3 regions of the Klebsiella africana genome follow, and region 2 is predicted to be linked to each of the others. Evidence: predicted binding sites of a transcription regulator. Region 2 holds the regulator's gene; each other region holds the start of a gene.
The links. Region 2 encodes Fur, which represses iron uptake genes when iron is present. Its sites were predicted from a motif close to ATAATAATGAGAACNACTATCAA; they were not measured.
Positions count from the first base shown of each region.

Region 1 (2,267 bases), 1.5 Mb from region 2:
GGCCTGGCTCGCCACCTCTTCAATGGAGCAGACTGACACCGTGGATAAGGTGTACGGGATCCCGGCGCGGGAGGCGGCGCGGGCCGCCTGGACTTCGCCGCGGCGGGCGTACATCCCGGTGGCGCCGACTGGCCCCAGCGCCACGGGCATCGCCCATGCGTCATCAAGGATCGTGGTCGCCAGGGTCGGTTCGCCCGCCCCGCACAGCACGCGCTGGCGAAGAGCTACCGAGGCAAGCTCGGCGGCGTTGGCGTTCATGGTGTTTTCCGCCACCGCGCCACCGTCAATATAATCAAAAAGGAAGCGGGGCAGACGGCGACGAGCGGCTTCGCGATAATCACTGGGGGCTGAAACAATCATTATTATGTCCTTATGTTTTTTAACCTTAGTGGATGTTCTGCAGGTAAAAAAACTATAGGCCTCTAAAAACCGGCGAGGAAATGAAATATTAGCATTCCCACTATTCCCTTATGGAATAATCTGCGTTGCACTCTGAGGTTGTTATTTTCTTTTAATACTAAGCGGCAAGGGCATTATTTTTTGCGCCGGGCGGGGATCGGGCACAATAAATCAGCCCGGCCAGGCGACAGCGCCTTGCACCATTGCCACCAGGGAGAAGGAGAGGTCAGCGCGGTGCCTGCGTTTTCCGGGAGGTGTAAAGAAGGTGAATTTGAAATTGAGCTGGTGGTATCTTTTGCTAGCCTTTCTGAGGAGGACAGACGGAGCGATAGCATGAAAGATAAAGACGAACAAACGGCATTGATTGGCATGGCCATCGGCGCGGCGGTCATTAGCTTAGTGGCTACACAGAAGCAGATTAATCAAGGGAGTATTGTGGATGAGCTGGTGAGACTGGGCAGACAGAAGGGGGACGGGGTGGAAGATGAGGTTTTTGTTCAAGCCGCCCGCCTGGTCAGAAAAGGTATCTAGCCAGCTGCCACCCTGCCTGACCATCCATTTGCCCGTTACATCACGATTTTCATTCCCTTGATCGCGGCCTGGCGAGCGGCGATTGTTCCTTTGCGAAAGCGTCACGGGCTGGCGCTTTTTTATCCAGAACCACAGGATCTGCTCCTTCTCCTGCCTTGCTGTACGGCCTGGTGACAACGTCACCTTACACCTCCCGGTTTCCGCGATAAACAGGAACCGGGTCATCTGCTATCGCATAAATCGGTATTTTCGATACATCTTTGCCATTGCGTGCGGATATAGAATGATTTCAAAATAACATATTATAAATCAATCCATTAAGTTCTCTTTGTACGCCCTGATAATCCCCGGCCGAGGGTCTATGCTTATAAAAAGCGCTAAAGGGGGCAATACCCCTGCTGCAGAAGGGTTGAAGTGATAATCATTATCACTAACATGGCGGTATGCCTTGATGGCGCCAACCTGGAGGTCTATCGATGGAAGTACAAGCAGGAACCTTTAATCCCGCCGATTTCAGCTGGCAGGGACTGACCATGACGCCGGCCGCTGCCGCGCATATTCGCGATCTGATGCGCAAGCAGCCGGACAAAAAAGGGCTGCGGCTGGGCATTAAAACCAGCGGCTGCGCCGGTTTTGGCTATGTGCTTGAAATGATTGCTGAGCCGGCGCCCGACGATCTGCTCTTTGAATCTGACGGGGCGAAGCTGTTTGCCCCACTGCAGGCGATGCCGTTCATTGACGGCACCGAGCTGGATTACGTCCGGGAAGGTTTAAATGAAATCTTTAAATTTCATAACCCGAAAGCGCAGCACGAGTGCGGCTGTGGCGAAAGCTTTGGGGTGCAGGCGGAGTAACTATGTCGCGTAATACTGAAGCAACTGACGATGTCAAAACCTGGACCGGCGGCCCGCTCAACTACAAAGAGGGCTTTTTTACTCGCCTGCAAACCGATGAGCTGGCCAAAGGCATTAATGAAGAAGTCGTTCGGGCTATCTCGGCTCGCCGCAATGAGCCGCAGTGGATGCTGGAGTTTCGTCTGAATGCCTACCGGGCGTGGCTGGAAATGGAGGAGCCGCACTGGCTGAAAGCGCATTACGATAAGCTGAATTATCAGGATTACAGCTACTATTCCGCCCCCTCCTGCGGCAACTGCGATGAGACCTGCGCCTCCGAGCCTGGCGCGGTGCAGCAGACCGGGGCCAATACCTTTCTGACCAGCGAGGTGGAAGAAGCCTTTAACCAGCTGGGCGTGCCGGTACGTGAAGGGCGCGAGGTGGCCGTGGACGCGATATTCGACTCGGTGTCGGTGGCGACCACCTACCGCGAAAAGCTGGCCG
Region 1 is NZ_CP084874.1:2,115,338-2,117,604, forward strand. It holds gene lldD (FMN-dependent L-lactate dehydrogenase LldD) at 1-360, opposite strand, end outside; partial or broken gene LGL98_RS10230 (hypothetical protein) at 642-734, opposite strand; gene LGL98_RS10235 (hypothetical protein) at 733-930, shown strand; gene sufA (Fe-S cluster assembly scaffold SufA) at 1,407-1,784, shown strand; gene sufB (Fe-S cluster assembly protein SufB) at 1,787-2,267, shown strand, end outside.
Region 1: a site for Fur is predicted at 1,345-1,367, ahead of sufA (Fe-S cluster assembly scaffold SufA). Genes of this name have one in related genera too.

Region 2 (2,267 bases):
AGCAGAGTGTGCAGTCGGGCGTGATTGCTGTTTCCGCGCCCTTGCCTGTTCTGCTATGATTGCCGTTATCTATGGGCATCGCGTCCCTACCACATCATTTAAGTTTCAAGAGGTTATTTTACTCATGGCAATCATCGGCATCTTTTTTGGCAGCGACACCGGCAACACCGAAAATATTGCAAAAATGATTCAAAAGCAGCTTGGTAAAGATGTTGCTGATGTTCACGACATTGCCAAAAGCAGCAAAGAAGACCTGGAAGCCCACGACATCCTGCTGCTCGGTATTCCGACCTGGTACTATGGTGAAGCACAGTGTGACTGGGACGACTTTTTCCCGACGCTGGAAGAGATCGACTTCAATGGCAAACTGGTGGCGCTGTTCGGCTGCGGCGACCAGGAAGACTACGCAGAATACTTCTGCGACGCGCTAGGCACCATCCGCGACATCATTGAGCCACGCGGGGCGACCATCGTCGGTCACTGGCCGACGGCGGGGTATCATTTCGAGGCTTCCAAAGGCCTGGCGGATGACGACCACTTCGTCGGCCTCGCCATCGATGAAGACCGCCAGCCGGAGCTGACTAATGAGCGCGTTGAGAAGTGGGTGAAGCAGGTTGCCGAAGAGCTGCACCTCGAAGAAATCAAAAACGCCTGATGATTAAGCGGCGTAACTATTGAGTTGCGTCGCATTAATAGACAAAAGCAATCAAACTAATAGCTACAAGTTTTTAACTTTTAATCACATATCTGTACAATGTCCTCTGATTCTACGAGGCACGTGACGCAGTTTGTAGCTGGTGCCTCGTTTTTGACAGCAAACCAGGCCTGATGCTTGCAGTTTTCATTTACCAATGGCAGTTCTATAATGAGACGCATTACGTCGGGTTAATTTCTGTATGACTTCCGTTGAAGGAAGTAGATCGTTTAGCAACAGGACAGATTCCGCATGACTGACAACAATACCGCATTAAAGAAGGCTGGCCTGAAAGTCACACTTCCTCGACTGAAAATCCTCGAAGTGCTGCAGGAACCGGATAACCATCATGTCAGTGCGGAAGACTTATATAAACGCCTGATCGACATGGGCGAAGAGATTGGTCTGGCGACCGTTTACCGCGTCCTCAACCAGTTTGATGACGCCGGCATCGTGACTCGTCATAATTTCGAAGGCGGAAAATCCGTTTTCGAACTGACCCAGCAGCATCACCACGATCACCTGATCTGCCTCGACTGCGGCAAAGTGATCGAGTTCAGTGATGACTCTATTGAAGCGCGCCAGCGTGAAATCGCTTCCCGTCACGGCATCCGCCTGACCAACCACAGTCTGTATCTGTACGGCCACTGTGCGGAAGGGGATTGCCGCGAGGACGAACACGCCCACGACGCAGTGGAAAAGTAATTCCCCGCTTCGTCTGCTCTGAAAAGCCAACCTGCCGGTTGGCTTTTTTATGGGCGCTTCTGCCGCGCTTCCCGCTCACGCCTCTGGGGTAACCTTCCTCACCCCCGCTTTGTCCGGAGAGTTGATATGGAACTTCGCCAGCTACGCTACTTTGTGCGCATTGTTGAGACCGGCAGCATGGGGCGAGCTGCGCTCGATCTCAATATCGGTGTCTCGGCGCTTAGCCAGCAGATCGCGCGCCTGGAAAACGAACTGGCCATTCGCCTGCTGCAGCGGACCTCCCGCGGAGTCACGCCCACCAGCGCGGGCCTCGCCTTCTACTCACAAGCGCAGCTGGCGCTGCGCCATGCCGATGACGCCATCCTCGCCGCCCGCGAGGCGCGCCTGTCGGGCCACGTCAGCGTCGGCATGGCCCCCAGCACCGCCTCCGTTCTCGGTGTTCCGTTCATCAATGCGATGCGCGAAAGCTACCCCGACGTGCGTCTGCATCTGGTTGAAAGCCTTTCCGGCAATCTGGAACGGATGATCAACACTCGCCAGCTCGATTTAGCTATCGTTTTCCAGCAGGAGAAGATCCTGCGCTGGAGCGCCAGACCGGTGCTGGAAGAGCGCCTGTTCCTGATTGGCACCCATGCGCTGCTAGCCCCTCTTCAGGATGACCATATCACCCCTGACCAGCTCACCTCCCTGCCGTTGATTATGCCAAGCCAGGGCCACGGTCTGCGCGGCAGGCTGGAGGCGGTTTGCCAGCAGCATCATATCAGCGTTGAGGTGGTGGCGGAGATCGACGGCCTGGCCCTGCTGATGCAGGCCGTGCGCAGCGGACTGGGGGCCACCCTGCAGCCCGGGGCCGCTATCTCCCATCTCG
Region 2 is NZ_CP084874.1:3,660,689-3,662,955, forward strand. It holds gene fldA (flavodoxin FldA) at 125-655, shown strand; gene fur (ferric iron uptake transcriptional regulator) at 947-1,399, shown strand; gene tcuR (tricarballylate utilization LysR family transcriptional regulator TcuR) at 1,526-2,267, shown strand, end outside.

Region 3 (2,267 bases), 120 kb from region 2:
CTGACGCCAGAAAATTGTCTGCTGTGTTGTGGTGAGTTGCGCCAACAGCGTCTGGTTAGCGCGAAAAATAATCGGTTCGCGTTGGCCCGCTTCCAGCCAGACACGCAGCCCGGCCGCGGACACCTCCCCCTGGCGAAGCTGTTCGCCGATAAAGCCCGTCCCGCGGCCATCGCGATGCGGCCACCAGTAGGAGCCTGACTGGCTGAGCACGCAGCCAAAGCGCTGTGGCCAGTTGAGGGCGGCAAACATCGCCGCCAGGCCGCCGAAGCTTTGCCCGGCCACCACCGTCCGATCCGGGCGGTCGCTGAACGGGGCATGGCCGTGGACCAGCGGCAGGAGCTCCTCCTGCACCGCCAGCCAGAAATCACGATGACAGGGAAGCTCAACCCCGCGGCGCTGGTTGTCGATCGCGTCGATCAGCAGGTAGACCGCCGGCGGCAGTCTCCCCTCGCGGGTCAGCGCGGCCAGCGGCGACCACACCGGCATGCTCTCGGCCCAGAACTGGCCGTCGAGCAGGATCGCCAGGGGCCGCGTTTGCGGGTCGACCGCCTCACCGGGGGTGTAGATCCAGACCCGGCGATGGTTGCCCAGACGCGCGCTACGCCACTCAAGGCAACGGGCGGGAGGATGCGCCTCATTAAGCCGGTCCCAACCGGGCTGCACGGGGGCCTGCGGCATCTCCAGGGCCGAGACCCCATGGCCGCGTCCGCCCTGCCAGCTGTGCGGGTTCAGCGGATCGGCTATCGCCCGCGGCAGCAGTTTGCGCCAGCCTTCGCGCAGCAGCGCGCGGTCGGGCGCGTCAGCGCTAAATACCTCAGGGGAAAAGTCATCGTCACGGACAGAGGGAATAAAACAGTAGCTGCCGCGCCAGGACGGCGACAGCGTAGTGCGCCAGAACCAGGCGTCGGTCCCGGGCAGACGTTGCAGCGATTGCGGCCGCGCATTCTGATGGTGGTCGGTCACGCCGGTGATATAGAGCCATACCCGACGATGGGGAGAGCGGGTTTCATCCCCCACCGGGTCCCGCCACCAGAACGTTACCTCGATGGCATCATCCACTGCGCGGCACTGCGGCCCCCGCAGGGTTTGCCACCACTCCTCGCTTCCTGTCCTTAACATTCTGTCATTAACCCTATGTATCACGTGACTTTTTTAATTAATTGTCACTATTTATTGATAATATTATTGATAACTATTTGCATTTGCAATAGCGTATTAGCGCGCCGTGGGAAGCGCGTCTTTCATCAGAACATGTCAAAGCGGGCTTATTCAGCCAGCGACGGAGTGCCTTTGCCCGCTTTTGGCAACATTTATGCCGCCTCCCCTCCCGGTGGGAAGGGGCGTTTGGGGAACGTGGCGATAAAAAGCAGGAATAACAATGAATAACAGGATCAAATCCCTGGCCTTGCTGGTCAATCTGGGAATTTACGGGGTTGCTTTTCCGTTAAGCGCAGCGGAAACCGCCACCGACGATAAAAACAGCGCTGCTGAAGAGACCATGGTGGTCACCGCCGCCGAGCAGAATCTGCAGGCGCCGGGCGTCTCCACCATCACCGCCGATGAGATCCGCAAACGACCACCGGCGCGCGACGTCTCGGAGATCATTCGCACCATGCCGGGGGTCAACCTGACCGGCAACTCCACCAGTGGCCAGCGCGGCAATAACCGCCAGATTGATATCCGCGGCATGGGCCCGGAAAACACCCTGATCCTGATCGACGGCAAGCCGGTCACCAGCCGCAACTCCGTGCGTCTCGGCTGGCGCGGCGAGCGCGACACCCGCGGCGATACCAGCTGGGTGCCACCGGAGATGATCGAACGCATCGAAGTGATCCGCGGCCCGGCCGCCGCCCGCTACGGCAACGGCGCCGCCGGCGGCGTGGTGAATATCATCACCAAAAAAACCGGCGATGAGTGGCACGGCTCATGGAACACCTATATGAACGCCCCCGAGCACAAGGATGAAGGCTCCACCAAACGCACTAACTTCAGCCTCAGCGGCCCGCTGGGCGGCGATTTCAGCTTCCGCCTGTTCGGTAACCTCGACAAAACGCAGGCCGACGCCTGGGATATCAACCAGGGCCATCAGTCCGAACGTACCGGGATCTATGCCGACACCCTGCCTGCCGGACGTGAAGGGGTGAAAAACAAAAACATCGATGGTTTGGTGCGCTGGGAATTCGCTCCGATGCAGTCGCTGGAGTTTGAAGCTGGCTACAGCCGCCAGGGCAACCTCTACGCTGGCGACACCCAGAACACCAACACCA
Region 3 is NZ_CP084874.1:3,777,299-3,779,565, forward strand. It holds gene fes (enterochelin esterase) at 1-1,119, opposite strand, end outside; gene fepA (siderophore enterobactin receptor FepA) at 1,379-2,267, shown strand, end outside.
Region 3: a site for Fur is predicted at 1,180-1,202, ahead of fes (enterochelin esterase). Genes of this name have one in related genera too.